2 regions of the Sinobaca sp. TMA16-18 genome follow, and region 2 is predicted to be linked to the other one. Evidence: predicted binding sites of a transcription regulator. Region 2 holds the regulator's gene; the other holds the start of a gene.
What was found. The regulator CtsR, encoded in region 2, represses protease genes until heat stress. The targets are predictions, from matches to a motif close to ATGGTCAATAAAGGTCAAACA.
Positions count from the first base shown of each region.

Region 1: the regulator CtsR is predicted to act here: its motif matches at 4,799-4,819, upstream of clpP (ATP-dependent Clp endopeptidase proteolytic subunit ClpP).

Region 1 covers NZ_JCAKFM010000009.1:72,796-88,308, reverse strand. The annotation lists gene AC5W14_RS14720 (phosphoglycerate kinase) at 1-550, opposite strand, end outside; gene gap (type I glyceraldehyde-3-phosphate dehydrogenase) at 818-1,825, opposite strand; gene AC5W14_RS14710 (sugar-binding transcriptional regulator) at 1,901-2,920, opposite strand; gene rpoN (RNA polymerase factor sigma-54) at 3,136-4,491, opposite strand; gene clpP (ATP-dependent Clp endopeptidase proteolytic subunit ClpP) at 4,920-5,498, shown strand; gene AC5W14_RS14695 (HPr family phosphocarrier protein) at 5,738-5,992, opposite strand; gene whiA (DNA-binding protein WhiA) at 6,032-6,982, opposite strand; gene AC5W14_RS14685 (gluconeogenesis factor YvcK family protein) at 7,012-7,956, opposite strand; gene rapZ (RNase adapter RapZ) at 7,953-8,876, opposite strand; gene AC5W14_RS14675 (NUDIX domain-containing protein) at 8,851-9,342, opposite strand; gene trxB (thioredoxin-disulfide reductase) at 9,587-10,531, opposite strand; gene AC5W14_RS14665 (tetratricopeptide repeat protein) at 10,646-11,683, opposite strand; gene hisIE (bifunctional phosphoribosyl-AMP cyclohydrolase/phosphoribosyl-ATP diphosphatase HisIE) at 11,818-12,447, opposite strand; gene hisF (imidazole glycerol phosphate synthase subunit HisF) at 12,444-13,202, opposite strand; gene hisA (1-(5-phosphoribosyl)-5-[(5-phosphoribosylamino)methylideneamino]imidazole-4-carboxamide isomerase) at 13,196-13,933, opposite strand; gene hisH (imidazole glycerol phosphate synthase subunit HisH) at 13,926-14,570, opposite strand; gene hisB (imidazoleglycerol-phosphate dehydratase HisB) at 14,618-15,208, opposite strand; gene hisD (histidinol dehydrogenase) at 15,205-15,513, opposite strand, start outside.
Region 2 covers NZ_JCAKFM010000013.1:45,041-60,553, forward strand. The annotation lists gene rlmB (23S rRNA (guanosine(2251)-2'-O)-methyltransferase RlmB) at 1-472, opposite strand, end outside; gene AC5W14_RS16340 (Mini-ribonuclease 3) at 472-897, opposite strand; gene cysS (cysteine--tRNA ligase) at 902-2,299, opposite strand; gene cysE (serine O-acetyltransferase) at 2,299-2,973, opposite strand; T-box leader at 3,039-3,256, opposite strand; gene gltX (glutamate--tRNA ligase) at 3,264-4,727, opposite strand; gene ispF (2-C-methyl-D-erythritol 2,4-cyclodiphosphate synthase) at 4,747-5,223, opposite strand; gene ispD (2-C-methyl-D-erythritol 4-phosphate cytidylyltransferase) at 5,227-5,913, opposite strand; gene AC5W14_RS16370 (PIN/TRAM domain-containing protein) at 6,105-7,199, opposite strand; gene disA (DNA integrity scanning diadenylate cyclase DisA) at 7,258-8,343, opposite strand; gene radA (DNA repair protein RadA) at 8,371-9,744, opposite strand; gene clpC (ATP-dependent protease ATP-binding subunit ClpC) at 9,863-12,313, opposite strand; gene mcsB (protein-arginine kinase McsB) at 12,424-13,494, opposite strand; gene mcsA (protein-arginine kinase activator protein McsA) at 13,494-14,036, opposite strand; gene AC5W14_RS16400 (CtsR family transcriptional regulator) at 14,064-14,528, opposite strand; gene AC5W14_RS16405 (MgtC/SapB family protein) at 14,636-15,343, opposite strand; rRNA gene rrf (5S ribosomal RNA) at 15,467-15,513, opposite strand, start outside.

The DNA.
Region 1 (15,513 bases), on a different contig from region 2:
CAGATAGTGCTTTCCCGAGTACATCAAGTTCTTTTTGCATTAGAAGTCCTGCAGCGGCTGGGAGGTGCTGCGCAATGCCTTCTGTAGAAGCGTGTGCTCTGTGAGCCGCTCCAAATGCATCATTTACGTATATGTCAGCAAGTGCTGCAAATTCTTTTGCGAGTTCTGGATCGTTTTTTTCTTCTCCTGCTTCAAAACGAACATTCTCAATAAGAAGAATTTCTCCGTCCATTAAAGAGTTGGACGCCTGCTTTACTACTGGTCCGTAGACTTCATCTACTTTACGAACGTCTCTTCTGAGCAGTTCGCCAAGACGCACGCTTACCGGTCCGAGACGAAGTTCTTCAACTGCTTCTCCCTTTGGACGGCCCAGGTGGCTGGCCAGTATAACACGGGCTCCCTGGTCCACTAAGTATTCAATTGTAGGAATGGCTGCTTTAATACGGCTGTCATCCGTTACTTTTCCATCTTCCATTGGGACGTTAAAGTCCACCCGGCAGAAAACCTTTTTTCCTTTTACATCGATATCTTTAATAGATTTCTTATTCATTGTGCTGCCTCCTTTTTTCCTCTGTGTTCCTCATCCTTTTCCCTAAATGATGCAAAAAAGAACGTATAATTATAATACAAAGAAAAGCGTAAACCCGGCTGATTATCTCCGCGTTTATTTAGAGAAGGCCGGGTCTGCCGCTGATAAAAAGCAAACATGAGCTGCAGCTGATTCGTGCTGTCCCGATATCTATTGTAGCAGGAAACTGCATAGGAAAGGGGAGCAAGAAAATACTTTTTCTTCTCCCCCTGCCCTTTATCTGCTTTATTAAGCTTGCTGTTTTGCGATATATTCTACGAGGTCTACAACGCGGCTGGAATAACCAAACTCGTTGTCGTACCAGGAAATAACTTTAACCATGTTGTCTTCCAATACCATTGTAGACAAACCATCAATAGTAGAAGAATTGGAGTTGCCGTTATAGTCCTTGGATACAAGCGGCTCGTCGCTGAAGCCAAGAATGCCTTTAAGATCGCCTTCTGCTGCTTCTTTTAGTACGTTATTTACTTCTTCAGCAGTAACGTTTGTATCAAGCTCTGCTACAAGGTCAACAAGAGATACGTTTGGAGTAGGCACACGCATTGCAGCGCCGTTAAGCTTGCCGTCAAGTTCTGGAAGAACAAGGGCTACTGCTTTTGCAGCTCCAGTTGATGTTGGAATGATGTTTTCAGCAGCTGCACGTGCACGACGATAGTCACTGTGCGGAAGGTCAAGAATCTGCTGATCATTCGTGTAAGAGTGAACAGTGTTCATGAGGCCGCGCTTGATGCCGAACTTGTCGTTAAGCACTTTAGCAAACGGCGCAAGGCAGTTTGTTGTGCAGGATGCGTTGGACATAACGTTGTGCTTCGAAGGGTCATACGTGTTTTCGTTAACACCCATAACAAATGTTGCATCAACGTTTTTACCAGGTGCAGAGATAATAACTTTCTTTGCTCCGCCTTCAAGGTGTTTGCCGGCGCTCTCGCCGTCTGCGAAACGTCCAGTTGCTTCTACAACGATTTCTACTCCAGCTTGTCCCCATGGAATCTGTGCCGGATCTTTTTCAGCTGTGATGCGGATTTCTTTGCCGTCAACAACAAGGTTGTCGCCGTTTACAGATACACTCTGCTTTAGGTTGCCGTGTACTGTGTCATATTTTAAAAGGTGAGCAAGCATATTAGCGTCTGTAAGGTCGTTAATGCTTACGATTTCTACGTTGTTATTTTCAAGAGAAGCACGGAATACTGCGCGTCCAATTCTTCCAAATCCATTAATACCAATCTTTGTAGCCATGTTTAATTTCCTCCTCTTATTATGGTGCACGTTAATCAATACTATATATGAAAAACTGATTATAAAAATCAGCTGTCATCGATTTAAAATTGCCTTCGCCGCCCCTTCATCTGTTATGAGCAGATTGCTGGGACGGTATTTCATATAAGCAGAAATAGCTTCTGCTTTGGAGCTTCCTCCGGCGACGGTGATAATCGTCTGCGCTTCATTCAGATCATTGAGCTGAAGGCCGATCGTTCTCTCTTTATGAACAATATGTCCTTCACGGTCAAAATAATAGCCGAATGCTTCCCCGACAGCCGCTTTTTCTTTAATCTGCTGTACGGCACTGTCGCTCGTTTCACGCCGGTCCGCCATAATTTCAGCTTCGCCGATGCCGTGAATCACAATTTTTGCTTTACGGATAAGAGCCAGCAGTTCTTTAATGCCCGGTTCCAGACTCAGCGAAGCTCTTGTTTCACTGCTCAGCTGGTCCGGTACGTGCAGAAGCCTGTAGGCCGCCCGGGCTTTGGTAGCCATTGTCGAACTGATCGTGTTCGACTGAATTTCCACCTTTTCGCCAAGTCCGCCTCTTGCCGGTACAAAAACCGCGTCTTTCCACTTTTCAGATGGGCTGACCATATCGGCCACGGCTGCAAGCGTAGTGCCGCCGGCCACGGCAATGATATCACCGGGGACTATCTGTTTTTTCATCTGCTGTACGCAGGCACGTCCCAGTTCTTTCTTTACCCAGCTGTATTCGTCGCTGTCTCCGGAAACAACAATAACTTTCTCGACGTTCAGCACTTCTGCTACCTGCTTTTCCAGATCTTCAAGTCCGAAAGCAATTTTCATCGCCGCTTCCATCCCCTCCAGAAGCTTTTCTCCTTCATCAGAGAGAGTCATGCCGGACGGATGGATCGTAATCAATCCCTGGTTCTTTAAGAATGTCACTTCGGTCCGCAGTACTCTTTCAGAAAGATCCAGGCTGACAGCAAGTGTTCTTCTGCCGACCGGCTGCATCAGCCGAAGGTACTGAAGAATCCGATAGCGTTTCCCCATAATTTCTAAAATGTCGGGCTGCAGTTTTTTCTGCCATTCGAGTAGTTCTCTCATTCAGGGTTCACCTGTTTTCTCTCAGGGACACTTTTTGTCCCATATAGACATTTTAAGTCCCACTTTATCAAAAGATAATACCTAGGGATTTCCCTAAGCGATGGTTCAATCTTCTGATAAATTCATTATACCAAGAATAAAATAACTTAGCAATAAAAAAGAAAGGACGGTTTAAGCTATATCCTGCTTATTCCCGTCCCTTCATTTTTAAAACATCAGGCATATCGTTTTCTTTTGGAAGACGGTGCAATCTGCAGCTCCCCGCGGTACTTCGCAATAGCGCGCCGGGAGATCGCAATACCGTGTTCTTCCTTTATGAGCTCGGCTATCTTCTGGTCGGACAGCGGCCGGATTTTATTTTCCTTCTCCACCATTTTATTCATTATTTCTTTAATGACATTGGTGGACGTCTGCTCTCCTTCTGCATTGTTCATTCCTGCAGAAAAGAAATGTTTTAGTTCAAACAATCCATGCGGCGTCTGCACGTATTTGTTTGTAGTCGTCCGTGATACGGTCGATTCATGCACTTCCGCCTCTTCAGCAATCTCTCTGAGCGTCAGCGGTTTCATGCCGGACGGACCGTTCTCAAAAAACGGTTCCTGAAAGCGGAGAATAGCTTCGGTGATTTTGCGGAGCGACGTCTGCCGCTGGTCAATGCTTTTTAACAGCCAGACAAGCTGCTTGTACTTTTTGCGGGCATATTCTCCCGCCTCTCCCTTTTCCCCGCTTTCAAGCAGGTGCCGGTATTGTTTGTTGAGTCTTATTTTCGGCAGGCTTTCGTTGTTGAGCACTACAGTAAAAGCTCCATGTTTCTTTTCTACATACACATCCGGCGTAATCGCTGCGGATTCACTTTTTCCAATGCAGGCGCAGGGATGCGGGGTCAACTGCTGAATCGCGTCGTAAATGCCCTGCACGTCCTCTACGGAAATATGCAGCGCCTTTGCGATCTGCTTCCATCTTCTTGCTGCCAGGTCTTCGAGGTGATGTTCCACCACTTCAATCACAAGCAGATCAGATGCATGATTTCTTTTTAACTGCAGAAGCAGGCATTCCTGGAGATTTCTTGCTCCAACACCTGCAGGCTCCAGCTTTTGCAGCATTTGGATACCCTGCTCATATTCTTCTTCTGTAATGCTGTAGAAACGGCCCGCTTCTTCCCAGCTTCCCTGCAGGTAGCCGTTTGTATCCACATTGTCGGCCAGATACAACAGCAGCTCCCTGTTCTGGTCTGCTGTATCCATAAAGCGGATCTGGCTGTATAAATGGTCAGCCAGCCCTTCTTCGTAGGCCAGGATTCTATCCAGGTAGGATTCGTTCCTTCCCTCATAGGCTTCATATCCGTCTCCATAATCATCCGTCCACATCACTGGACTGTCGTATATAGGTGTTTCCTTTTCTTCCAGAACTGGTTCTTCTGTTTCTATAAGAGGATTCTCGAGAGCCTGCTCCGATATGTAATCAGAAAGCTCTTGAGTTGAGAGCTGAAGCAATGAAATGGCCTGGCGAAGTTCCTGCGTCATCACGAGGTTCATCGTCTGTTTTTGAAACAATCCCATTTCTAAATTCATATAAAATGACCCCTCTTTCTTGTAAGCGCTTTCTACCGTTTATTATATCATAGGTGAAATGATCGTCTATATGTAATTAGGCCTTCATACTAAGTGTAGCAAACGTACATGAAGCCAAACTATCCTGTGGCATATAATCTTCCATAGTTTTAAGAGGCAGAAAATAGGTTATACTCTCTATTAGGCACTCTGCACTGCTTATTCTTTTATTTTCGCTTTTGAAGATTGAAAGGTTCTCTTTACTCTTGTTATAGTAAGAGAAGCGAATTGGCTCTGGAAAATAAAAAGATAAAAAATAAGCGCTTTTTATTTGACCAACATTGACCATTCGAGTATGATATAACTATTCTCAACAATACAGGAAGCCCAGCTGTTTCCTGTTATGGAGTCAGTATTTACACATTTTATATAATAGGAGGAAATAAGACATGAACTTAATTCCAACAGTAATTGAACAAACAAGCCGCGGGGAAAGAGCATATGATATTTATTCCCGCCTTTTAAAAGACCGCATCATTATGCTCGGTTCTGGAATTGACGATAACGTGTCCAACTCCATCGTAGCCCAGCTGCTGTTTTTGGCAGCAGAAGATCCGGAAAAGGATATTTCTATTTACATTAACAGCCCAGGCGGCTCTATCACTGCAGGTATGGCTATTTACGATACGATGCAGTATATCCAGCCTAAAGTTTCTACTATCTGCGTTGGTATGGCAGCTTCTATGGGAGCATTTCTTCTTGCAGCCGGTGAGCCGGGCAAGCGTTTTGCTCTTCCAAACAGTGAAGTAATGATTCACCAGCCGCTCGGCGGCACACAGGGTCAGGCTTCTGATATCGAAATTCACGCCCGCCGCATTATTCAAATGCGCGAGAAGCTGAACCAGATATTAGCAGATCGTTCCGGTCAGCCGCTTGAAGTCATTCAGCGCGACACAGACCGTGATAACTTCATGACAGCACAAGAAGCAAAAGAATACGGCCTGATTGACACCGTTTACGAAAAATAATCCAAAAAACCCTCTCTCCAGCTTATGGAGAGAGGGTTTTTTTAGATTTTTGGTGAAACCGTTTCATTAGCTCATCTATATGTGCCGCCGTTTCTTTAAGAAAGACTGCTTAGAAATACAAAGAATGAACCAGGCATGGCCTGCAGCAAACGTCGCCTATACAAGCTTTTGTATAAAATATACACGTTTTTGCTTTTTTTCCCTTAAAAAACCCTCTCCTTTTTTGAGGAGAGAGCTCTTTATTCTTTCTTTACATAGTCCACCAGTGCCTTCATGGCTTCTGCTTCATCGTTGCCATTGATCATTATCTTTATAGAGGCGCCGTTTCGAACGGCAAGACTCATAATCCCCATGATGCTTTTGGCGTTAACGACCTTTCCATCCTTTTCAATGGAAATATCCGAATGAAATCGGTTGGCTTCCTGTACAAACAAAGCCGCCGGCCTTGCCTGAAGACCTGTTTTCAACTGAACCTCTACGTTCTCTTCTACCATGTCTATCTCCTCCAGCTGCCAGTTATGCCTTCTATTATACTATGAAACCGTTTCCCCGTTTCGGATTTTTTCAGCTAATTCATCAATTTTTCGAAGCCTGTGGTTCACACCTGATTTGCTGACCGGTCCGCCTGAGGCCATTTCGCCCAGTTCTTTCAGCGTAACATCCTGGTGCTCCACTCTCAGCTCTGCAATTTCCCTGATTTTATGCGGAAGGTTTTCAAGGCCGATTTCCCGTTGAATCAGACGGATATTTTCCACCTGACGAAGAGCCGCTCCTACTGTTTTATTGAGGTTGGCTGTTTCGCAGTTCACCAAACGGTTCACGGAGTTGCGCATATCTTTCATAATCCGGACGTCCTCAAAATACAGGAGGGCCTGATGGGCACCGATAACACTGAGAAATTCGGTTATTTTCTCGCTTTCTTTCACGTATAGAATATAGCCTTTTTTCCGCTCCAGGCTTTTGGAAGGAATGTGAAACTCTTTAAAAAGCTGACGGAGGGAATAATTGTGCTCCTCGTAATTTGAGAATATTTCCAGGTGATACGAAGACGTATCCGGATGATTGATCGATCCTCCGGCCAGAAAAGCCCCGCGCAGGTAAGCCCGTTTGCAGCAGGATTTCTTGATCATATCCGGAGATATAGACCGGACAAACCGGTAGTTTTCTTCCATAATATGAAGATCCGCCAGAAACTGCTGGGTGTTTTCTTTGATCCGTACAATATAAACGTTATTTTTCTTTAAGCGCATTTTCTTTCGAACGAGTACTTCGAGCTGCATATCGTTGAATCCTTTTTTGATCAACGTATAAATGCGCCTGGCAATCGCCGCATTTTCCGTAGAAACGTCAAGCGTCAGCAGGCCGTTTCCAAATGTCATCGTTCCATTCATCCGAATAAGCGCAGCAAGTTCTGCCTTCACACAGCAATCTCTTAGTTCCAGCTGTGTTAATTCTTTTTTAGTCATTGCTGCAAATGACGACATAGGCTTTTCACCGCCTCTTTCTACTTCGCCTACAGCTCCATAAGAAGAGATTGAGCGACTTTGACTGCATTATGGCGCAGAACCATCCCGTCGTAACGGATGAATTCGTCTTCTACCACACGGCAGCCGAAGGCCCTCATTTTTTCTTCATCATACGGAACCGGATAGGCGTCCTCTTTTTGATATTTTTCAATGAGCTCATCTGGAATCACTCCATTGTTCACCAGGACTGTTTCAATGAACTGCTCATGGGTATGATTAAAAATAGCCTGTACGTGATCTGATGCGGAGAAGTTATCTGTTTCTCCTTTTTGCGTCATCACGTTGCAGATATATACTTTTCTTGCTTTGGAATCCTGAATTGCTTCAATAATACCCGGTACTAAAAGATTCGGCAAAATACTAGTGTATAAGCTTCCCGGTCCCAGCACAATTAAATCGGCTTCTTCGATTGCCTTTATGCTTTCTGGAAGCGCTTTAATTCCTTCCGGACGCAGAAAGACGTGACGGATCTGCTTCTCAGCCCGTGGAATGGTTGATTCTCCCTCCACCGTTGTTCCATCCATCATTTTTGCATGAAGCACAACGCTCTGGTTTGAGGAAGGCAGTACTTTTCCGCGTACATTTAATACGGTGCTTAACTCGCTGATTCCTTTGGCAAAATCACCTGTAATGGAAGTCATGCCTGCAAGCAGCAGGTTGCCGAGAGAATGCCCGACCAGTCCTTCACCGGTTGTAAACCGATGCTGAAAGAGCTGCTCAATCATAGGCTCCACCTCTGCCAGGGCGACAAGGACATTTCGCACGTCCCCGGGCGGAGGAATGTTCATTTCTTTCCGCAGACGGCCGGAGCTTCCTCCGTCATCTGCCACGGTAACAATGGCTGTGATATCGACCGGAAAGGTTTTCAATCCCCTCAGTAATACAGACAGACCTGTCCCTCCGCCTAAGACGACAATGTTAGACCGTTTCATACAAGCAGGCCTTTTGCTTTTTCAATATCACGGTGCGTCGTAGACAAAGCATACGAGGAAGAAAAGTGCGCAGAAAGGTATTCAGCCAATGTAACAGACCGGTGTTTTCCGCCGGTGCATCCAATCGCAATAATGAGCTGGCTTTTTCCTTCTTTCTTGTACTGAGGCAGCATATAGTCAAGAAGATCAATTAATTTTGTTAAAAATTCCTGTGTTTCCGACCATTTCAGAACGTAGGAAGACACTTCCTCCTGCAGGCCGGTTTTCGGCTGCAGCAGTTCTACGTAATGAGGGTTTGGCAGAAATCTTACATCAAACACAAGATCAGCGTCGATCGGAAGACCGTATTTAAACCCAAAAGACATCATATTAACAGAAAATACATCTTTCGCCGTCCCGGAAATGTACTGAATAATTCGTTCCCGCAGCTGTTTGGGCTTCATTTCACTCGTATCAATCACCTGAGCCGATCGGCCTTTGAGCTCCGCGAGCATATTCCGCTCCTGCTGAATCCCTTCTAGCGGGGCTTCTTCTGCAGCAAGAGGATGGGAGCGTCTTGTTTCTTTATAGCGCTGCACGAGGACATTATCTTTTGCATCCAGATAGAGAATATGAAGATTCAGATTCTGCTTGGCAGACAAATGATCCACTGTTTCAAATAAATGTTCAAAAAACTCTCTGCCGCGCAGGTCAATAACGAGCGCAATTTTCTTTACTTTTCCTTCTGAGGATTCCACCAGTTCGATAAAGGTTGGAATAATAGCAGGAGGAAGATTATCGACACAGTAATAGCCTAAATCCTCAAAGCTTTGCACAGCTACCGTCTTTCCCGCACCTGACATTCCCGTAATGATAACTACATCTAAATCATTTTCACGGTTTCCCACGGCATCTTCATCCTCTCTCATTTCCAGATTCATTCAGTTCTCCCCCATGTAACTGGTAAGAGATAAGTTCATTATCCGGTGTAAAATAAAATGTTCCGTACATCACGCCTTTTCCAAAAAGCGTATGCTGCAGAATATGATAATCACCGGGATTCATATCCAATTCGCTCACACTGCTTTTATCGATCCACTCCAGCAGGCCTTCCGGTGAATATTCCCAGGCGGTTCCTTCCCATTCCGATGCTTCAAAAGCAAACAGCATCCACTCCGAAATGGTTTTCCCCTGGTCTTTAATCACCATCGTATAAATCCCTCGTATGTTTGGATTTTTCACTAATATATTTGTTTCTTCTTTTATTTCCCTGACCGTGGAAGTCTGAACGGATTCCTCCGGTTCCATTTTCCCTCCGGGAGCGACCCACCACAAACGGCTGGGCTTTTGAAGCATAAGTATCTTTCCATTATCATCATGAATAACACAATTTGTTATCCGCTGCATGCTCATCACCTCACATTGCCTATTCTTAAGTATACTATTCCTTTTCTTTTCCCACAAATAGAAAATCACCATTTCTAAAGAGAGAACGGGTCCCAATTCCGACTGCTTTATTGTAAAAAAAAGCACAGGCTCAGCGGCCTGTGCTTAAAAATAAAATAAGGGGGTGGTGTTATTCATGCAATACCCTCTATTTATTGCATCTCTATTACAGTAAGGTTAAAATATTTTTACATTATCTTCCTTATTATGCCTGGACGGCGTTTTTCAGTTCTTCTACATACTTTTGAGCCGTCTGGGCAGCAAGAGAGCCGTCTCCTGTGGCCGTGACGATCTGGCGCAGGGTTTTTTCACGAAGATCGCCAGCTGCAAAAATACCGGGAATCTTCGTTTCCATTTCTTCGTTGGTTACAATATAGCCTTCTTCGTTCGTAATGCCGAGATTTTTTACGGCATTGTTAAGCGGCAGCATGCCGACATAGACGAATACACCTTCCGTCGGGAAATCATAGTCCTCGCCCGATTTCAGGTCCGTCAGCGTCACGCTTGATACTTTATTATTTTCTCCGTTGATTTCTTTTACAACGTGGCTCCATTTAAAGTCAATCTTATCGTTAACAAAAGCACGCTGCTGAAGAATTTTCTGGGCGCGCAGTTCATCGCGGCGGTGGATAACCGTTACTTTATCGGCAAAACGGGTAAGGTACACCGCTTCTTCGACAGCCGAATCTCCTCCGCCTACTACGACAATTTCTTTTTTACGGAAAAACGCTCCGTCACAGACGGCACAGTAGGATACGCCGCGCCCGCCGAGTTCTTTTTCACCGGGAACGCCCAGGTTTTTGTACTCAGCGCCCGTTGTTACAATAACTGCTCTTGCTTTATATTCTTTATTTCCCGCAATAACGGTTTTATATTCTTTTCCTTCAATAATTTCTTTTACATCGCCGTACGCATATTCTGCGCCGAACTTCTTTGCATGTTCAAACATTTTATTGGACAGGTCGGGACCAAGAATATGCTCAAAGCCGGGATAGTTTTCGACGTCTTCGGTGTTGGCCATCTGTCCGCCGGGGATCCCGCGCTCCAGCATAAGTGTGTCAAGCTCTGCACGAGAAGTATACACTGCTGCTGTCATTCCCGCCGGGCCTGCCCCGGCAATAATTACATCATAAATTCTTTCTTCACTCACGCGTAAGTCCTCCTTTTGGTTGGTTCCTTTTTTATTGTTTGCTCGTTGTTATCGGAATGTTGTATCGTTCTGTTTCATCGTATGAGTTTTTCCAACCGGCGTCCACTAATCTGCTTACAGCTTGTAATGCTCTTTTACTGCAGACTGAACGGTTTCCCGGGAAAGACTGTCTCCACGCCAATGTGCCAACAGGGCGGCGGCCGTCTGGTTGTCTTTGTTTACGCTCTGCTTCCACTGCTTTTCAGCCTGAACTGCTCTTCCGGACTGATACGCCGATGCTCCGAAAAGTAAATGGAACCCTTCCTGGGTCGGCGCATGCCGTTTGATGTAGCGTTCAAAAAGCAGGCGGGATTCTTCGTAATACCCGAGCCGGCATAACGTAGAAGCCGAGTAAAAAAGGTGCGATTTATCAAGCGGAATAATGTTCTGCAGCAGTTCTGCTGTCTGTTTTGCTTCGGTTTCCCTGCCCATTTCCGCATAAAGTACGGCGAGCTGGCACAGTGCCGGCAGGTACATATGCTCCTGAACAATATCTTTTACAAGCGCCAGCGCTTCTTCGGTCCGGTCCTGCTCGTGCAGGAGCCGGGCAAGCTGGCATTTTGCCGGCAGATAGGCCGGGTAGTCGGCAATAATTTCTTCCAGAAGCTCATCTGCTTCCGCATACTGCTTTGTTTTCATTAAACGTTCCGACTTTTCGTATTTCATAATCAGCTCTTCTTCCTGCTGATTGTTTTCTTCTTCTTCGTCTTCGAGCAGTAGATCCAGCAGATCCTGGGCGTCTTTGGAAAAATCGCCCTCCGGCTGCATCGCCAGATAGGCTTCTGCCATTTCTTTCGCTTTATCAAATAAACCAAGGTACACATAATTATTGGCTAAAAAGAAATAGCATTCGCTCAGGCTGCTGTCCAGGTCTTCCAGCACGTGCCAGAGCAGGCGGTTGGACTCTTCGTACTCGCCGGTGTCTGAATAGACGACGGCCAGCTGGCATTGAAACACCCCCTGGGATGGATCCATTTCAATCGCTTTTTTCAAATATTTGACCGCGCGATCCAGCTCTCGCTTTTGAAAAGCGTGGATGCCGCGTTTAAAGTAATGTTCTTCGTTTTGCAGAAACGGCAGTACTCTGCCGGTTTTTTCTGTTAATGACTTCATTCACTCTCTCCCTCCAATTGGGGTCCCGATTGCAATAAGAGTAGTATATCATTTATTCAAACGATAAGAAAAGTGCTATTATCGGGAATCGCCCGTAAAAAAGCCCGCTGCTTTTCGGCAGCGGGCGCAGAATCTTATTTTTTATGACGTTGGCCCAATACGTCCAGGACGTCATCAAGCGGAAGCTTCTGCTCTCTTAACAGCACAAGCAGATGATAAAGAAGATCGGCGGTTTCCCACTTTAACTCTTCCGAATCGCGGTTTTTGGAAGCAATAATAACTTCGCTTGCCTCTTCTCCGACTTTTTTCAAAATTTTATCCACCCCTTCGGTGAATAAATACGTCGTATACGCCCCTTCCGGCATTTCCGCTTCGCGCTCGGCTATAATCTGCTCGAGCTCATTAATGATCGCAAAACGGTCCGGCTGCTTCTCCGGTACCTGTTCCCCGAGAAGAGAAGAGGTAAAGCAGCTGTAGGAGCCGGTATGGCAGGCAGGACCTGCCGGGTGAACGAGAACAACCAGAGAATCGGCATCGCAGTCATAGCGGATGTCTTCGACTTTCTGAATGTTGCCCGACGTTTCTCCCTTGTGCCACAGTTCCTGGCGGGAACGGCTGTAAAACCAGGTTTCTTTCGTTTCGATGGTTTTCTGCAGAGACTCTTCATTCATGTAGGCGAGCGTCAGAACTTCTTTGCTCACGGCATCCTGGACGATCGCTGGTATATAGCCTTTTTCATCAAAGGTCAGGTTGTTGCTGTTCATCGTACCCGGACCCCTTTCTCTCGTAAGTATGTTTTTACTTCTTCAATGGACGTTTCTTTGTAATGAAAAATCGAAGCGGCAAGCGCGGCATCCGCGTTTCCTTCTTCAAATGCTCCTACAAAGTGTTCGCTCAATCCGGCGCCGCCGGACGCAATAACCGGGACGTTTACGACTTCATTGACCGTTTGGAGAAGCTTAATATCAAAACCGGTTTTGGCTCCGTCCTGATCCATGCTCGTTAAGAGAATTTCCCCGGCTCCGCGGCGGACGGCTTCTTTTACCCAGTCCTGAATTTCCCAGTCTGTCGGTGTTCTCCCGCCATGCGTATACACACGCCAGGAACCGAGCGCTTCTTCGTATTTGGCATCCACGGCGAGCACGATGCACTGCGATCCAAAATGATCCGCGCCTTCGTTGATCAGCTCTGGACGATCGACTGCGGCAGTATTGACTGACACTTTATCCGCTCCGGCCCGTAGAATTGCGCGCATGTCCTCGAGGGTATGAATGCCCCCGCCGACCGTGAACGGAATTGCGAGCGCCCCTGCGACTTCCTCCACTACTTCCACCATCGTTTTACGTCCTTCATGCGATGCGGAAATATCAAGGAAAACAAGCTCATCCGCTCCCTGGGCGTCATATATCTCCGCCAGTTCGACGGGGTCACCGGCATCGCGGAGGTCTACGAATTGAATGCCTTTTACTACTCTTCCTTCTTTTACATCCAGACACGGAATAATACGTTTGGTCAGCATGAGCCCTCCACCTTTCTTAAAGCATCTTTCATCGTAAACCGGCCTGTGTAGACAGCTTTGCCAATAATAGCCCCGCTGATTCCTTTATCTTTGTACGAAGCGAGCTTCTGCAGATCTTCAATACTGCTGACACCGCCGGAGGCAATCACTTCCCGGCCGGTTTCGCGGGCAAGCTCGGCTATGGCGTCCACGTTCGGACCGGATAGCATACCGTCTTTTGCAATGTCCGTGAAAATAAACGTTTTCGCTCCGTGGGCGGCCATTTCTTTCCCAACGTTAACCGCCGTCATTTCAGACGTTTCGAGCCAGCCGTTCACCGCTACATAGCCGTCTTTTGCGTCAAGGCCAATCGCAATTTTTTCTCCGTATTCGGCAAGCATTTCTTTGGCAAAGTCCGGGTGGCTGATGGCTACACTTCCGAGAATAACCCGGTCGACTCCACGGTCAAGGTAGTAGGCTACATCTTCTTTTGTACGAATACCGCCGCCGATCTGCACACGCATGCTCAGCTTCACTGCCTGGAGCACATGCTCATGATTGATCCGCTTTTTGGCCTTTGCGCCATCGAGGTCCACCATGTGCAGCCACGAGGCACCGGACTGCTCAAACGTGCGCGCCATATCTACCGGCGATTCGCCGTAAATCGTTTCCTGATCGTAATCGCCCTGTACAAGGCGTACACATTTGCCGTCTCTCATATCGATAGCCGGATATAATACAAAATCACTCATACGTGTTCCGCCCCTTTGCTACGTCGGTCACGAAGTTTTTAAGAATGCTCATGCCGACTGTACTGCTTTTTTCCGGATGAAACTGCGTGCCGATAATGCGCCCGCGTCCGACGATAGCCGGCACGTCGCCTGCGTAATCACAAACAGCGATCAGGACGTCCTCATCTTTTGTCTCAATAACATAGGAGTGCACGAAATACACATGGCCTTCTTCCACATTCCGGAGCACGTCGTGATCGGGCAGTCGGAATTCGAGCTTATTCCATCCCATGTGGGGAATCTTTAAAGCTGGATCCATGTCTTTCCGCTTGGAAAAATGGCGTGCATAGCCGGGAAGAAAGGCAAGGCCTGCAGTATCGCCGTTTTCTTCGCTGCCGTCAAACAGCAGCTGCATGCCAAGGCAGATGCCGAGCAGCGGATTGCCGTCAGCCGCCCATTTTTTAATAAAGTCTTCCTGGTTTTTTTCTTTCAGCAGCGTCATCGCATCTTTGAACGAACCGACACCTGGAAGGATCAGACCTTCTGCTTTGTTCAGCTCTTCGGGGTCTTCGGAAATAAAGTAAGGCTGGTCCAGGCGTTCAAGCGCCTTGCTTACGCTGTGAAGATTACCCATTCCATAATCGATAATACCAATCATGCACGTCCACTCCTTGTCTATTTCTATCAATCAGGCTCTATTGTTTATTACAGCATTCCTTTTGTAGAAGGTACACCTTTCACGCGTTCATCCAGCTGGGTCGCTTCATCGAGCGCCCGTGCCAATGCTTTAAAGACAGCCTCTATCATATGATGCGTATTAAATCCGTAATGCACAATTACATGAAGGTTCATTCTGGATTCCAGGGCGAACTTCCAGAGAAATTCATGGACAAGCTCCACGTCGAACGTTCCTACCTTCTGAGCCGGAAATTCTCCGCGGAATTCCAGATGCGGCCGGTTGCTCAGGTCAACAACAACCTGCGCCATCGCTTCATCCATCGGTACAAAGGCATTGCCGTAGCGGCGGATGCCTTTTTTATCGCCGAGCGCGTCTTTCAGTACGTGGCCGAGACAGATCCCGATATCTTCTGTCGTATGGTGGTCATCTACGTCGGTGTCGCCTTTTGCATCCACGGTCAGGTCAAACTGGCCGTGCTTTGTAAACAGATCCAGCATATGTGTCATGAAAGGAACGCCGGTTTCGATCCGGCTCGTTCCTGTTCCGTCCACCTGAAAATCGAGTGTGATATTCGTTTCATTTGTTTTTCGTGTAATCGATGCTTTCCGTTCCGTCATTCGACTTTCTCCCCCTTTTTACGTATATCCACAGCCCGGGCGTGCGCTTCCAGGCCTTCCATGCGTGCAATAGCGGTAACGTCTTCAGCATCTCTGAAAAAGGCCTGCTCGCTGTAGGAAATAACGCTTGATTTTTTCACAAAATCATCCACGCTGAGCGGACTCGAAAAACGGGCGGTGCCGTTTGTCGGCAGTACATGGTTCGGCCCTGCAAAATAGTCGCCAAGCGGCTCCGGGCTGTAAGGCCCGAGAAAAATAGCTCCTGCGTGACGGATTTTCCCCATGATTTCATATGGAAAAGCGGT
Region 2 (15,513 bases):
CCAGATTGGTTACTCTCGCTACGGGGATATGTTCAATCGCGCCGGTTGATGTTTTCGCTACCGTCTGAGTGAGGCTGACCGACCGTCTTTTTGGAATAATCACCCCGTGCACGCCGGCAGCATCCGCTGTCCTCAGAATAGACCCTAAGTTATGCGGGTCTTCGATCTCATCAAGGATAAGAAAAAACGGATCTTCTCCGGCTTTATCTGCTTTTGCAAACAAATCTTCCATTTCTGCATAGCTGTAGGCCGCTACGGAGGCCACTATTCCCTGATGCTTTTGATTTCCACTGAGATCATCCAGCTTTTTTCTTGGGGCACTTTGCACGAGCACGCCTTTTTCTTTTGCCGCTTCCTGTACAGCAAGGGTCTGGGCTTTTCCCGTCCCTTCGGCCAGCCATATTTTATTAATATCCCTGCCGGCTTTTAAAGCTTCCAGCACTGCATTTTTTCCGGAAATCCACTCTTCCATTATTTATCCGCCTCTCCACCTGCTGTTGACATTTCAATAGCAAATGCAATAATTTCTTCCATTCGTTCTGTTTGATTCTGAAAATACAAATAGCCGAGAAGCGCCTCAAATGCCGTACTCTTTTTGTAGATAGAGACGTCAACATTTTTAGGAACACTTCCCGATTTGGCGTTTCTCCCTCTTTTTGAAATCCGGTCTTCTTCCTCACTCAGCTGTTCGTTGTCCCACAGTTCCTGGATTACTTTTGCCTGGGAGTTGGCTGAGACGTAGGAAACTGCCTGAGAATGAAGACGGTGCGGCCGCACTTTCCCCTCGGCAATTAAATACTGACGAATGTACAAATCCAGAACAGCATCGCCCATATAAGCAAGAGCGAGGGCATTGAGCTGCTTTGCATCTATTTTTTTGCGTAACGTTTCCAGCATAGCCCTACTCCCTTTTCCAACGGATACCCTGAGGTGTGTCTTCCAGTATAATCCCCATGTTTTTCAACTGATCCCGTATCTCATCCGCTCTTGCGAAATCTTTGGATTTTCTGGCTGTTGTTCTTTCCTCTATTAATTGTTCAATGTCTTCATCCAACAGCTGCTCTTCAGCTTCCATCGGCACGCTCAGGATCTTTCCTAATTCAGTAATGGTGGAAATAAACGTTTCAAGAGCCAGCTTGGAAGAATGCGGTTCCTGCAGATACTGATTAGCCGCTTTCGCCAAGTCAAAAAGAACGCTCACTGCATTGGCTGTGTTAAAATCATCATCCATCTCTTTAAGAAAAGCCTGCTTCTTTTCTGCAGCCAGCGCAAGCCACGGCTTTGCTTCTCCCAGATCCGCGCTCTCTTTCATCCGGTGCTTTAAGTTGCGCACCGTAGTCTGAATCCGCTCCAATCCGCTTTTTGCACTTTCCAGCAGCGATTCACTGAAATTAAGCGGGCTCCGGTAATGAGACTGCAGAATAAAAAAGCGGATCACTTCCGGCTTGTGGTGCTTAACTAAGTCATGAACCAGAATGAAGTTGCCCAGGGACTTGGACATTTTTTCGTTGTCAATCTGAATATAGCCGTTGTGCATCCAGTAGTTGGCCATCTTTTTTTCATTCAATGCCTCCGACTGTGCCAGTTCATTTTCATGGTGGGGGAAAGAAAGATCCTGGCCTCCGGCATGAATATCAATCGTATCCCCGAGGTATTTCTTTACCATGGCAGAACACTCAATATGCCAGCCGGGACGTCCTTCTCCCCATGGGCTTTTCCAGGAAATCTCATCAGGCTTTGCCGCTTTCCACAGCGCAAAATCCAGTGGATCTTTCTTTTTATCGCCTACTTCAATACGGGCTCCCGCCTGCAGGTCTTCAATCGACTGGGTCGAAAGCTGGCCGTAATTCTTAAAGGAACGTGTATGAAAGTATACATCTCCCTGCGATTCGTAGGCATAGCCTTTTTCAATCAGCAAGGCAATAAACGTAATGATTTCGGGCATTGTGTCCATCACTCTCGGATGAAGATCTGCCTTTTTCACCCCTAATGCTGCGGTATCTTCATGATACGCTTCAATAAATTTCTCTGCCAGCGCCGGAACCTCTTCTCCCAGCTCTTTAGCTGCCCGAATAATTTTGTCATCTACATCCGTAAAATTAGACATATACTGGACTTCGTAGCCGGAATACGTTAAATACTGACGGATCATATCAAACACAATAGCCGGCCGGGCATTGCCTATATGAATATAGTTGTATACAGTAGGGCCGCATACATACATTTTGACTGTGTTCCCCTCGAGCGGAACAAATTTTTCTTTTTTTCGTGACAGCGTATTATATAAATGGATTGCCATTATCTTTCTCTCCCCTGTGATGAACGGACCGTTTCCGTCTGCGTATATGCTTCTAGTTCTTTTTTCAGCTGTGTCAGTTCCTGTTCCAATTCTTTAAATCGGTCAGCCACCGGGTCCGGAAGGTTACTATGATCAAGTCCATCCTGCTCTACTTTAATTCCATTTTGTACGACGACCCGGCCGGGTATTCCTACTACGGTGGAATTGGCCGGCACTTCTTTTAAGACAACGGACCCTGCACCGATACGGGAATGCTGGCCAATGGTCATAGAACCGAGAATTTTTGCTCCAGTGGCGATTAACACATGATCTTCAATGGTGGGATGTCGTTTTCCTTTTTCTTTTCCCGTTCCACCGAGTGTCACTCCCTGATAAATTGTCACATTGTCCCCGATTTCGCATGTTTCACCTATCACTACACCCATTCCGTGGTCAATAAATAAACGCTGACCGATAACTGCCCCCGGATGGATTTCAATTCCTGTAATAAAACGGCTGAACTGGGAAAGCAGCCGGGCGAGAAAATACAGCTTGCGCTTCCACATCCAATGAGCGATTCGGTGAAACCAAATAGCATGGACGCCGGAATACGTCAGCACTACTTCAATTCTGCCTCTTGCAGCCGGGTCTTGATCGAACACAACATCAATATCATTTTTAAACGTTCTCCACATACTAATCTGTCTCCCTTCCTCTTGCGCTGCACCACTAATGAAAAAGAGCGTCTCTGTGCCCTCGGCACAGAGACGCTCTCGCGTGGTTCCACTCTGTTTTAAGAGCACTGTTTTCGGCTCTTCTTCATGATGTCATAACGGCATCGCTGCCGCTTCTGCCTACTTTATTCAACAGAAGGCTCCGGGAGGCATGTTCAGAAACTTTTTCCAAAACCACTCTCAGCCTGTGTGGTTTTCTCTGTATAGAAAAGCGTTTCATACTTTTTCCCATCTATGCTCTACTTATAAAATTACGATACGTGAACCGCCTGTTCCAAGCGTTTCTGCACGGTTTCTTTTCCGAGCAGTGCAATAGTATTCGGCAGATCCGGTCCGTGGGCCTGGCCTGTGACTGCTATGCGTATCGGCATAAATAAATTTTTACCTTTTTGGCCTGTTGCTTTCTGCGTTGCTTTGATAGCAGTTTTGATTTCCTGCGGCTCAAATGTGTCCAGCGCCTCAAGTTCTTCAGAGAACTGCTTCAGCACTTCCGGCACCGCTTCTCCACTAAGCACTGTCTGTGCTTCTTCATTATACGAAATTTCTTCTTTAAAAAACAAGTCCGTCAGCTCAACCAGTTCTGCTGCGTAATGCATCTGCTCCTGATATAAAGCAACGAGCTGCGTAATCCATTCGTATTCTTCTTTTGAAGGATTTTCCGATACCCGGCCCGCTTTTTGCAGATGAGGGAGGGCCAGAACAGTCAGCCGATCTACGTCGGCTTTCTTCACGTACTGATTGTTCATCCATGCCAGCTTATCTTTATCAAAAACGGCAGGCGCCTTGGAAACACGGTCGAGCGTGAACTGCTTCTCAAGTTCCTTCAGGTCAAACAATTCTTCTTCTCCTACCGGCGACCAGCCAAGAAGCGCGAGGAAGTTTACCAGTGCTTCCGGGAGGTATCCCAGATCTTTGTACTGCTCGACAAACTGAATGATTGATTCATCCCGCTTGCTCATTTTCTGGCGGTCCGGATTTAAGATTAAAGACGCGTGAGCAAACGTCGGCTTTTCCCAGCCGAAAGCTTCAAATAATAATGCCTGGCGCGGAGCATTGGATAAGTGCTCTTCTCCCCGGATCACATGGCTGATTTCCATTAAATAGTCATCAATGACTACAGCAAAGTTGTAGGTGGGAATTCTGTCCCGTCTGGCTATAACAAAATCACCGATACCATCCGTTTCAAATGTTACATTTCCCCGTACGGCATCTTCTACTACTACGTTTCGTCCCTGCGGTACTTTAAAACGGACAACCGGCTTTAAGCCCTGGTCCTCATAAGCTTTCTGCTGTTCCGGTGTCAAGTCGCGGTCGCGTCCGCTGTATTTAGGAGCTTCTCCTTTAGCCAGCTGGGCTTCTCTTTCTTTTTCCAGATCTGCTTCTGTCATATAGTCATAGTATGCTTTTCCTTCGTCAAGCAGCTGCTGAAGGTGCTTCTCATACGTATCCAAACGTTCCATGGAGCGGTAGGGCTCGTGCGGGCCGCCGATATCCATACTTTCATCCCACTCGATGCCGAGCCATTTCATGCTCTCCATTAACTTTTCCGTAGCATCTTCTACATTGCGGGCCTGGTCGGTATCTTCAATCCGAATAACAAACTTCCCGCCCTGGCTTTTTGCATATAGATAATTAAATAAAGCCGAACGTGCTCCGCCGATATGAAGATGTCCTGTAGGGCTTGGTGCAAATCTTACTCTTACTTCCCTGCTCATGCCATGATCCCCTCTCTTATTACGCTTGTTCTTTTAACAACACTACCGCATGGGCTGCAATGCCTTCTTCTCTGCCTGTAAATCCAAGCTTTTCCGTTGTAGTTGCTTTCACATTCACCTGGGACACGTCTGCTTTTGTAATTTGGGCAATCCGTTCCCGCATGCTTTGAATATGAGGAGCCATTTTAGGTTTTTCAGCTAATATCGTGCCATCTATGTTTCCAATCTGATACCCGCGCTCTGTGACGGTTTCCATCACTTTTTCAAGCAGTACGGCAGAATCAGCATCTTTAAACGCCTGATCGGTGTCGGGAAAGTGTTTACCAATATCTCCTTCTCCAATCGCGCCCAATATAGCATCCGTTACCGCATGAAGCAGCACGTCCGCGTCGGAGTGCCCGATCAGCCCTTTGCTGTGCGGAACGGTTACGCCCCCTATAATAAGTGGACGAGACGCATCCAGCTGGTGTACATCAAATCCGTGTCCAATTCTCATGTATTATTCCCCTCGTCTTTTCTGTAAAATGCCGATTGCCGTGATCATATCTTCTGGTGTCGTGAGCTTGATATTATCATAGCCCCCTTCCACGATATGAACCGGATGCCCCATTTTTTCTACGAGGCTGGTGTCGTCGGTGCCAACAATCTTCTGCTCCTCTGCTCTCCGGTAGGCTTCCAGTACGATAGGAAGGTGAAAAGCCTGTGGCGTCTGGACAGCCCAGAGGCTGCTGCGGTCAATCGTTTCAATGACCAGGCCGTTCGCTGCACGCTTGACCGTATCTTTCATGCGTACACCTAAAACGGCAGCACCGGTTTCCGAAGCTTTTTGGACAAGGTCTTTCAGGCGGGAAGCCTCAATGAACGGACGGGCCCCGTCATGGACGAGAACAATGCCTTCATCTTTTAACACTTTGAGTCCTTCGTAGACGCTGTCCTGTCTTTCTTTTCCCCCTGCAATCACATCGGTAACTTTTTTTATGTTCCATTTTTCAAATAACACGCGCATATCAGTAATTTCTGATGGATTAGCTACAACAATTATTCTGACACAGTTCGGATCCTTTTCAAAAACAGAAACCGTGTGAATAATAAGAGGTCGGTCCTCCAGCATCAAAAATTGCTTATTATGGCCTGCTCCCATTCGTTTTCCTTGTCCCGCTGCCGGAATTACTACCGCATACTTCATAAAACCTCTCCAATTACATGCTTTTATCATTACGTAAAGTCCCATATTATAATACACTTGTTAGCGGCAGGAAAGCAATGGTGTATCTTCTCCGTCCTCTATGCTCTCTGCCCGAACGGAGTGTATGTTTATCTGCCTGTATAAAAAAATCCTGCCCGGCGGCCGCAGCGGCTGCATGGCAGGAAAGGGCGTTATAACGCTTTTTCTATTAATTTAGGTTTTGCAAAAATCATCCGGCCGGCACTCGTTTGAAGCACGCTGGTTACGAGCACCTGCAGCGTTTTTCCAATATAGTCCCGCCCGCCTTCGACGACAATCATCGTTCCATCGTCTAAATAGGCCACGCCTTGATTATGTTCTTTTCCATCTTTAATCACCTGCACAGCTAATTCCTCGCCCGGCAGAAGCACCGGTTTTACAGCGTTGGCCAAATCATTAATATTGAGCACCGCCACGCCCTGCAGGTCGCAGACTTTATTTAAATTAAAATCATTTGTCACAACGATGCCTTCTCTTACTTTAGCCAGCTTCACGAGCTTGCTGTCGACTTCCTGTATGTCCTCGAAGTCTCCTTCGAAAATTTCCACTTCATTATCAAGCTCTTTTTGGATGCGGTTTAAAATATCAAGACCGCGTCTTCCGCGATTACGCTTTAACACGTCCGAAGAATCGGCAATATGCTGCAGCTCTTCGAGCACAAATTCCGGAATAACCATTTTCCCTTCAATAAATCCGGTCTGGCAGATATCAGCAATTCGTCCATCAATAATAACGCTTGTGTCGAGAATTTTGTCTTTGCTTCCCCAGCCAGCAGCAACTTCCGGTTTTTCTTTATCCTTCTCTGCGTTACGGGTGGAAGTAAAAAGACCCATCAGCTCATCTTTTTTCTTAAATCCAAGCTGAAAGCCGAAATACCCGAGAAAAAAGCTGATAAATCCAGGCAGTACCGAATTTACTACAGGAATCTGAAGGGTGTTCAGCTGAATCGTAACCAAAAACGCAATAAATAAGCCAAAAACCAGCCCAAGTGTTCCAAATAAAACATCTGTAATAGGCGCACGTAAGATAGCTTCTTCCAGCCGCTTCATCCATTTTACAATGTAGTCCGCAAGCCAAAAAGTAGCTCCAAAGAAAATAACCGCCCCTACTATACCACCAATATACGGGCTGGCCAGCCACGTAGGAATCGATGTAAGATTAAATAAAAATATAATATCAGGAATAAAAATAAATCCCAGCGTAGCCCCAGCCAAAATCAAAAAAAGCTGTACAATAAGTCGTAACACCGTGCCATCCACCTCCTTATTAGAATAAATACCCTAATTTCTTTGTTTTACTACTAGTTTATACATGTCTTTCTAAAAATAACTGTTCCTGGATCTGCTGCAGGCCCTCTTTAATCTTCTTCGCCCTGGCACTTCCAATTCCTTCAATTTCGTCCAGTTCCTCAATGGTTGATTCGGTAATCAGCGAGAGGCTTCCATATCCCTGCACGACATTTTCAATAATATATGGAGGAAGGCGCTTAATTTTATTTAAAATGCGATAGCCGCGCGGGGATATCGACTGATCTTGTATAGTAGCTGCCTCTGGGTGTCCTAGTACTCTCATTATTACGTTATCGTTGAGCAGTTCGTTTCGGTTCAATTTGGAAAGTCCTTTTAATACCGCTTCCGGACTGGTATGGGGATCTCTAACATAATCTTTGATAAGGTCATTTGTTTCCTGTTCCATACCGGCCAGCAGTTCATCAAGCTGCATTGTAATCAGACGACCTTCCGTACCTAGTTCGAGCACATAATTAAGAATTTCCTCTTTAATGCGCAACACAAGTTCTGCCCGGTGGAGCACCTGGGCGATATCCTGAAACGAAACAGTTTCTTCAAATTCCAGTGCCCCGAGATTAATGATGCTTTGATCCAAAGCCGATTTGTATTTATCAAGGGTTTGAATGCCCTGGTTGGCTTTTGTTAAAATCATTTCCATTTCGCGCAGGGAATAGCGGTGTTCCCCTTTATAAAGAGTAATAACCCTTCGTCTCTGCGATACGGAAACGACCAGGCTGCCGGTCTGCTTTGCCACACGCTGGGCTGTCCGGTGGCGGATACCGGTTTCACTCGAAGGGATATCATTATTGGGAACAAGCTGAGTATTGGCATATAAAATTTTAGCACCGTCCGCTGTTAAAATAATCGCGCCGTCCATTTTGGAAAGCTCATATAAATACGCAGGGGAAAACGCGCAGTTAATGTAAAAGCCGCCATCTACCATTTCTTTCAGCTGATCTGTATATCCTAAAACTATAAGCCCTCCTGTGTTGGCTCTAAGCACATTGTCTATACCACGCCTTAATTCAGTCCCTGGAGCAATATAGCGCAGCACCTCTCTCATAAATGTATGACGGCTTTCTTCCATTTCTATGACCTCCATGATCTGTTTCTTCCTTTTCTGCAGACATTACCTGGATATGGCTGTATCCAGTGCTTCTTCTAATGTCGTGACACCTATGACTTTTATTTTAGCAGGAGGCGTCCAGCCGTCCATATTTTTTTTGGGGATAATAGCTCTCGTGAAACCAAGCTTAGCGGCTTCCCGCACTCTTTCTTCAATTCTCGATACCCGACGAATTTCACCCGTTAAGCCAATTTCGCCGATAACAATATCTCCCGGATACGTAGCGTGATTTCGAAAACTCGACGCAATGCTGACCGCAATTCCGAGATCAACTGCGGGTTCGTCCAGCTTTACTCCGCCGGCAACATTTATATATGCATCCTGATTTTGAAGCAGCATGCCGAGGCGTTTTTCAAGCACCGCCATTAAGAGAGCAATACGATTCTGATCCACGCCTGTTGCGGTACGCCTTGGGTAAGCAAAACTCGACGGCGCGATCAAAGCCTGCATTTCCACTAGAATCGGCCGGGTGCCTTCCAACGAAGCAACAACGACAGATCCTGCCATCCCATTCGTGCGTTCTTCCAGGAAAATCTCCGACGGATTTTTCACTTCTTCCAGCCCGGCTTCTTTCATTTCAAAAATACCAATCTCATTTGTAGAGCCAAATCTATTTTTTACGGCCCGGAGAATCCGAAACGTATGATGCCGTTCTCCTTCAAAATACAACACTGAATCCACCATGTGTTCAAGCAGCTTTGGTCCGGCAATGGAACCTTGTTTTGTAACGTGTCCGACAATAAATATTGCAATATTACGGCTTTTGGCAATTCTCATAAAGGCAGAAGTTGATTCTCTGACCTGGGCCACACTCCCCGGCGCCGAGGTGACGGCCGGCTGATGAACCGTTTGAATGGAATCAATAATAACCAGATCCGGTTTGATATTATCTATCGCTTTTTCGATATAATCCATGTCGGTCTCCGCGTATACGTACAGCGTATCTGACGTCACGTGAAGCCTGTCAGCCCGGAGCTTTGTCTGTTTGATCGATTCTTCCCCTGAAATGTACAGTACTTTTTTCTGCCTGGCTGCCAAAATGGCAGAAACCTGCAGCAGCAGGGTCGATTTACCAATACCCGGATCTCCCCCTACCAGCACAAGCGAGCCTGGAACAATTCCGCCTCCAAGCACCCGGTTTAATTCTTCCATGGACGTTTTAATACGAGGCTCCTGATCTCCTGCTATTTTGGTAATGGATTGAGGCTGCTGGTTATTGTTTTCATTAAATGACCGACGCTCTCCCTTGCCGGCAGAAGGAGTCTCCATTTCTTCCACGAGCGTATTCCACTGATTGCAAGAAGGACAGCGTCCCATCCATTTGGTCGTTTCGTATCCACATTCCTGACAGACGAATTTTGTTTTTGTTTTGGCCATATATACTCTCCCGTTCTCTTAGGTGTACGTTTTTATAACCTTAAGCATGCTTTGTGATGAAAAAAACTGTCCGTAGTGCGAACACGCACTTCCGGACAGTTGTTCCAGGAAAACTGTTTTATGCTTTCGCTCCTGATTTTGTATCCACGATGAATTCTCCGTCTTGTACGTCAATAACAACGGTGCTTCCTTTTTCAATCGTTCCACGCAGAAGCTCCTCTGAGAGGCGGTCTTCAACGTTCTTTTGAAGCGAGCGGCGCAGTGGTCTTGCTCCGTACTCCGGATCGTACCCTTCGTCTGCAATTTTCTGCTGAGCGCTTTGAGTAAGATCAAAAACAATGCCTTGTTCAGCAACACGCTTTTTCAGTTCAGCAGCCATGAGGACAATAATTTTTTCAATGTGCTCTTTTTCCAGGCTGTGGAACACAATAATTTCATCAATACGGTTTAAGAATTCCGGGCGGAATGTATTTTTTAATTCTCCCATAACCTTATCACGCATATTATTATAATCTTTGTTTTCATCTGTGTGCGTAGTAAAACCAACGTACTTGTTCTTCTTCAGCATGCTCGCACCGACGTTTGATGTCATGATAATAGCCGTGTTTCTAAAATCGACTCTGCGGCCCTTGGAATCGGTAAGAAAACCATCTTCAAGCACCTGCAGCAGAATATTAAATACTTCAGGGTGGGCTTTCTCAATTTCATCCAGCAGGATAACAGAGTATGGATTGCGGCGTACTTTCTCTGTAAGCTGTCCGCCGTCTTCATATCCTACATAGCCTGGAGGAGAACCGACCAAACGTGAAGTGGAGTGGCGTTCCATGTACTCGGACATGTCTATCCGAATAACGGATTCCTCGTCGCCGAACAGTGTTTCAGAAACGGCACGGGCCAGTTCAGTTTTACCAACACCGGTAGGGCCAAGGAAAATAAAGGAACCAATTGGGCGTTTCGGATCTTTCAGTCCGGCTCTTGCTCTTCTGACCGCTTTGGAAACAGCTTTTACTGCTTCATCCTGGCCAATGACACGGCCGTGGAGGATTTCTTCCATTCTTAAGAGGCGGTCGGTTTCTTCTTCTGCCACTTTTGAAACAGGAATACCAGTCCAGCTTGCAACGATTTGTGCAATATCTTCTGTCGTTACTTCCGTGTTTTCCTGGCCCTGCTTTTCTTTCCATTTGTTTTTCATGTCTTCTACTTCTTCACGCAGGCGCTGTTCGCTGTCACGAAGAGATGCTGCCTTTTCGAACTCCTGGCTCTGGACAGCCGCATCTTTTTCTTTTCTTGTTTCTTCAAGGTTCTGCTCCAGCTCTTTAAGGTTTGGAGGAGCTGTATAGGAGCGAAGCCTCACTCTTGAAGCTGCTTCATCAATCAGGTCGATCGCTTTGTCCGGCAGGAAGCGATCCGGAATATAGCGGTCAGACAGCTTTACAGCTTCTGCAATCGCATCATCGGTGATTTTTACGCGGTGATGAGCTTCGTAACGGTCGCGCAGTCCGGCAAGGATCTGAACGGACTCGTCTGTAGTCGGCTCATTTACTTGAATAGGCTGGAAACGACGTTCAAGTGCCGCATCTTTTTCAATATACTTTCTATATTCATCTAAAGTGGTTGCACCGATACACTGCAGTTCTCCACGTGCAAGAGAAGGCTTTAAGATGTTCGATGCATCAATAGCACCTTCCGCTCCACCGGCACCAATTAAAGTGTGCAGCTCGTCAATGAACAAAATAACATTCTGTGACTGACGGATTTCTTCCATTACTTTTTTAAGACGATCTTCAAATTCCCCTCTATATTTAGTTCCAGCTACAACGGTACCCATATCCAGAGTCATAACCCGCTTGTTGCGGAGAATTTCCGGTACTTCGTTAGCAATAATAGACTGGGCGAGACCCTCTGCAATGGCTGTCTTACCAACACCCGGCTCCCCAATAAGGACCGGGTTGTTTTTTGTACGCCGGCTCAATACCTGAATAACACGTTCAATTTCTTTGCTTCTGCCGATAACCGGATCCAGTCCTTCTTCTTTGGCTACAGCTGTAAGATCACGTGCGAGGCTGTCAAGCGTCGGCGTGCTTGCATTGGATGCGCCGGTGCCTGATGGCTGCTGCTGGTTCCCTGAGCCGTCATTGCTTCCAAGAAGCTGAAGCACCTGCTGACGGGCTTTATTAAGGCTGACGCCAAGATTATTTAAGACCCTGGCTGCTACTCCTTCGCCTTCGCGGATTAATCCAAGCAGGATGTGCTCTGTCCCTACATAGGAATGACCAAGCTTTCTTGCCTCATCCATAGACAGCTCAATAACTTTTTTAGCACGCGGCGTGTAATGAATGGTTTTAGAACCTTCCTGGCTTGAACCAATTAAGGCTTCTACTTCTTTTTGTATTTGATCTGTTCCCAGATTAAGAGCCTGAAGGGCTTTGGCGGCAATACCTTCACCTTCCCGAATCAAACCCAGTAAAATATGCTCTGTGCCAATATTATTATGGCCAAGGCGAATGGCTTCTTCTTGCGCGAGGGCTAGTACTTTCTGTGCCCTTTCTGTAAATCGTCCGAACATCATATATCCATGCACCTCCGTAGGTTAGTTAAGTTCTTTAGTTGATTGTACCTAATATATAAAAATAAATCTTCTATTTGAATTAAAAACGCAGGAAGAATAGCTGAACCCGGTTAACGCGGTTCTATTTTCATACGTTCCCTGATTAAAGAAGCCCGCCTCACGTCCCGCTCTTTAGCTTCGAGTGGACGATCCGCATATTGCTGCAGAAATCCAGGCTGCATAAGAATCATCAGCTCATTTAGAATATTACCCTTTATATCGTTTATTAAATCAAGGTCAATACCAAGTTTCACATCAGATAAGCGTTTTGCGGCTTCTTTTGTCTCTATAATCCGGCTGTTTGATAATATTCCATACGATCGGAAAATACGGTCTTCTATTTGAATACGGGACGTCTTAAGAACCGAACGCCTTGCTTCGTATTCCTGTTCAATAATTTGGAGTACGATTCCCTGGAGATCCTCGACAATGTCTTCTTCTGATTTTCCGAGGGTCGTTTGGTTGGAAATCTGAAAAAGGTTTCCAAGCGCTTCGCTTCCTTCCCCGTAAATACCCCGGACTACAAAACCAAGCTGGTTAATAGCCGGCAGGAACCGGTTCAAAGCTTTCGTCATCACAAGCGCGGGCAGATGCATCATCACCGATGCTCTCATCCCTGTGCCGACATTCGTCGGGCAGCTCGTCAGGAAGCCTCGTTTTTCATCAAACGCATACGTGACTTTGCTTTCCACCCAGTCGTCGAGTTCATTGGCAAAGCGCAGGCCTTCTTCTGGTTGAAACCCTGGAAACAAACACTGTATTCTTAAGTGGTCTTCTTCATTCACCATTAAGCTGACCGATTCTTTTTCATTTAAAAGAACCGCTCCAGCTGTACTGCGCTCTGCAAGATGAGGACTGATTAGATGCTTTTCCACCAGCATCTTTTTTTCATTTTTAGAAAGCTCTTCCATATTCAACAGCTCCAGGCTGCCTGCAAAGCTTTCCCTGCTTTCGGTTAGTTCTTTGGAAACAAAACCTCTCAGCGTTTCTGCCGAGTGCTCGGAAGAAATAATAGGAAATGGATAATCATTAAGATTTCTGGCAAACCGAATTCTTGTACTTAATACAATATCCTTCTCTGCTCCGCTCTCTTCTTTCATCCACGGGCTCAGCGCATTTGATATGAACCGTTCCAGAGACATCAGCTTTCCTCTCCTTTCGGTTTCATCTGCCGTTCAAGCTCTTTAATGTGGTCGCGAATCGAGGCGGCTTTTTCAAATTCTTCTTTTGCCACCAGGTCTTTCAGTTTTTGACGCTCTTCATCGATTTCACGCTGGACCTGCATTTGAGCTCCGGACCGTTTAGGTATTTTTCCGTGGTGGCGGAGGTTTCCGCTGTGTACTTTCTTAAAAATCGGATCCAGCTTTGCTTCAAAAGCTTCGTAACAGTTCGTGCAGCCGAAACGCCCGGTTTTTACAAACCGCTCATAAGACAAGCCGCAGTTATCACACACCAGCGGCTTTGGGGCTTTAGTGTAGGGAGCTGAATTATCGTTTTTTAATGGTTTATCAAATTTTAAAATACCAGAAAGCAGATCGTGGATTGAATAGCTGTTCGTTCCATGAATTGTTTCTCCTTTTTCCCGGGCGCACTCTTCACATAAATGAACTTCTGTTTTCTGACCATTTACTATTTTAGTAAAATGAAGGCTGGCTTGTCTCTGCTGGCATTCCTGACAAAGCATGGCTGAGCCCTCCTTTCTGTAGTAAGCTTATCGATATCGAAGGCTTTGAAGCATGGCTTTTAATAAATGGGCTCTAAGAAAATCTCTTTCTTCCGGATCTTTTAAGGCAAGTACCGTGCGGTCTACGGCAGAAAGCATAATATTAGCCTCTCTTTTGGAAATAGCTTCCTCTTCAAATAGTCTCATTAAAATACTTTCAGCAGATACTTGATCCACCTTGCTTCCAATCAGTTCAACAATCTGATCGACCAATTCTACATGGTCATCTACTTTAATACGGATAATACGGATATACCCGCCGCCGCCTCGTTTACTCTCCACAACATATCCTTTTTCAATTGTAAAACGAGTACTAATAACATAATTAATCTGTGAAGGCACGCACTCAAACTGCTTGGCCAGTTCACTTCTTTTTATTTCAATTAAATCTTTCTCGCTCTGTGTCAACGTTTGTTTAAGGTAGTGCTCAATAATATCTGATATATTCTTCACTGGTTTACCCTCCTGTCCGCTGCCGTTATAGGGTCTAACGCGTAACAATAACAAGGTATTGACCTTGACTATCTTTGACTTTAATATAATACAAATACATAGCTATTTCAAGTTATAGTCATTGTAACTTCGACTTCCACCGTTCCACTCTGAGAATAGAGCGCCTCATATAGGTCAGCCTGCTTTACAGAACGAGGGACTTCTACATGAAGGGTAAAGATTCTCGTCGATTTCCCCTCGTCAATTTTTTGCTCTTTTACTTTTGTCACCGCTACTTTTTGCTTTTCAAGGGCTTGAATAATATCACCCAACGAACCTGCATATTTATACATAGTGACTGTAATAGAATTCGATGCGGAAAATGGCCGAAACATACGGTCCACTTTATTTAATAAAAGAAGACTGAGCAGTACGATCAGCGTAGCAAAAGCGGCTGGAATGTACATACCAGCACCGGCTGCAAGACCAATAGCCGCAACCACCCAAATGGAGGCAGCGGTTGTCAGTCCCTTAATAGAGGCGCCCTGTACAATAATCGTTCCAGCTCCCAAAAAACCTACCCCACTAATCACATAAGACGCAAGCCTGGACGGATCATACGCGACAACATCTTCATTTACACGAAGATAATCCTGAAAGCCGAACAGAGCCATAATCATAACAAGGCACGCACCGGTTCCCACCAGCATATGCGTTCGAAAGCCCGCGGGATGACGCTTTATCTCTCGCTCTATTCCAATTACACCAGCTAAAGCGGCGGCTGCCAAAAGCCGGATAAAGATAACAACCAGATCATAATTGAAGATAGACTCCATACTAAGTCCCCCGTTCTCTGCTGTGCATGTGCAAAACAATGAAAGCTCTATATAAATGAAAGTATAGTATAAAAGAACATATAAAAAAAGCACTCTTCCCAAAAGGGAAAAGTGCTTGCATTGGCCCGGCAGCGTCCTACTTTCACAGGGGGTCGCCCCCCAATTATCAT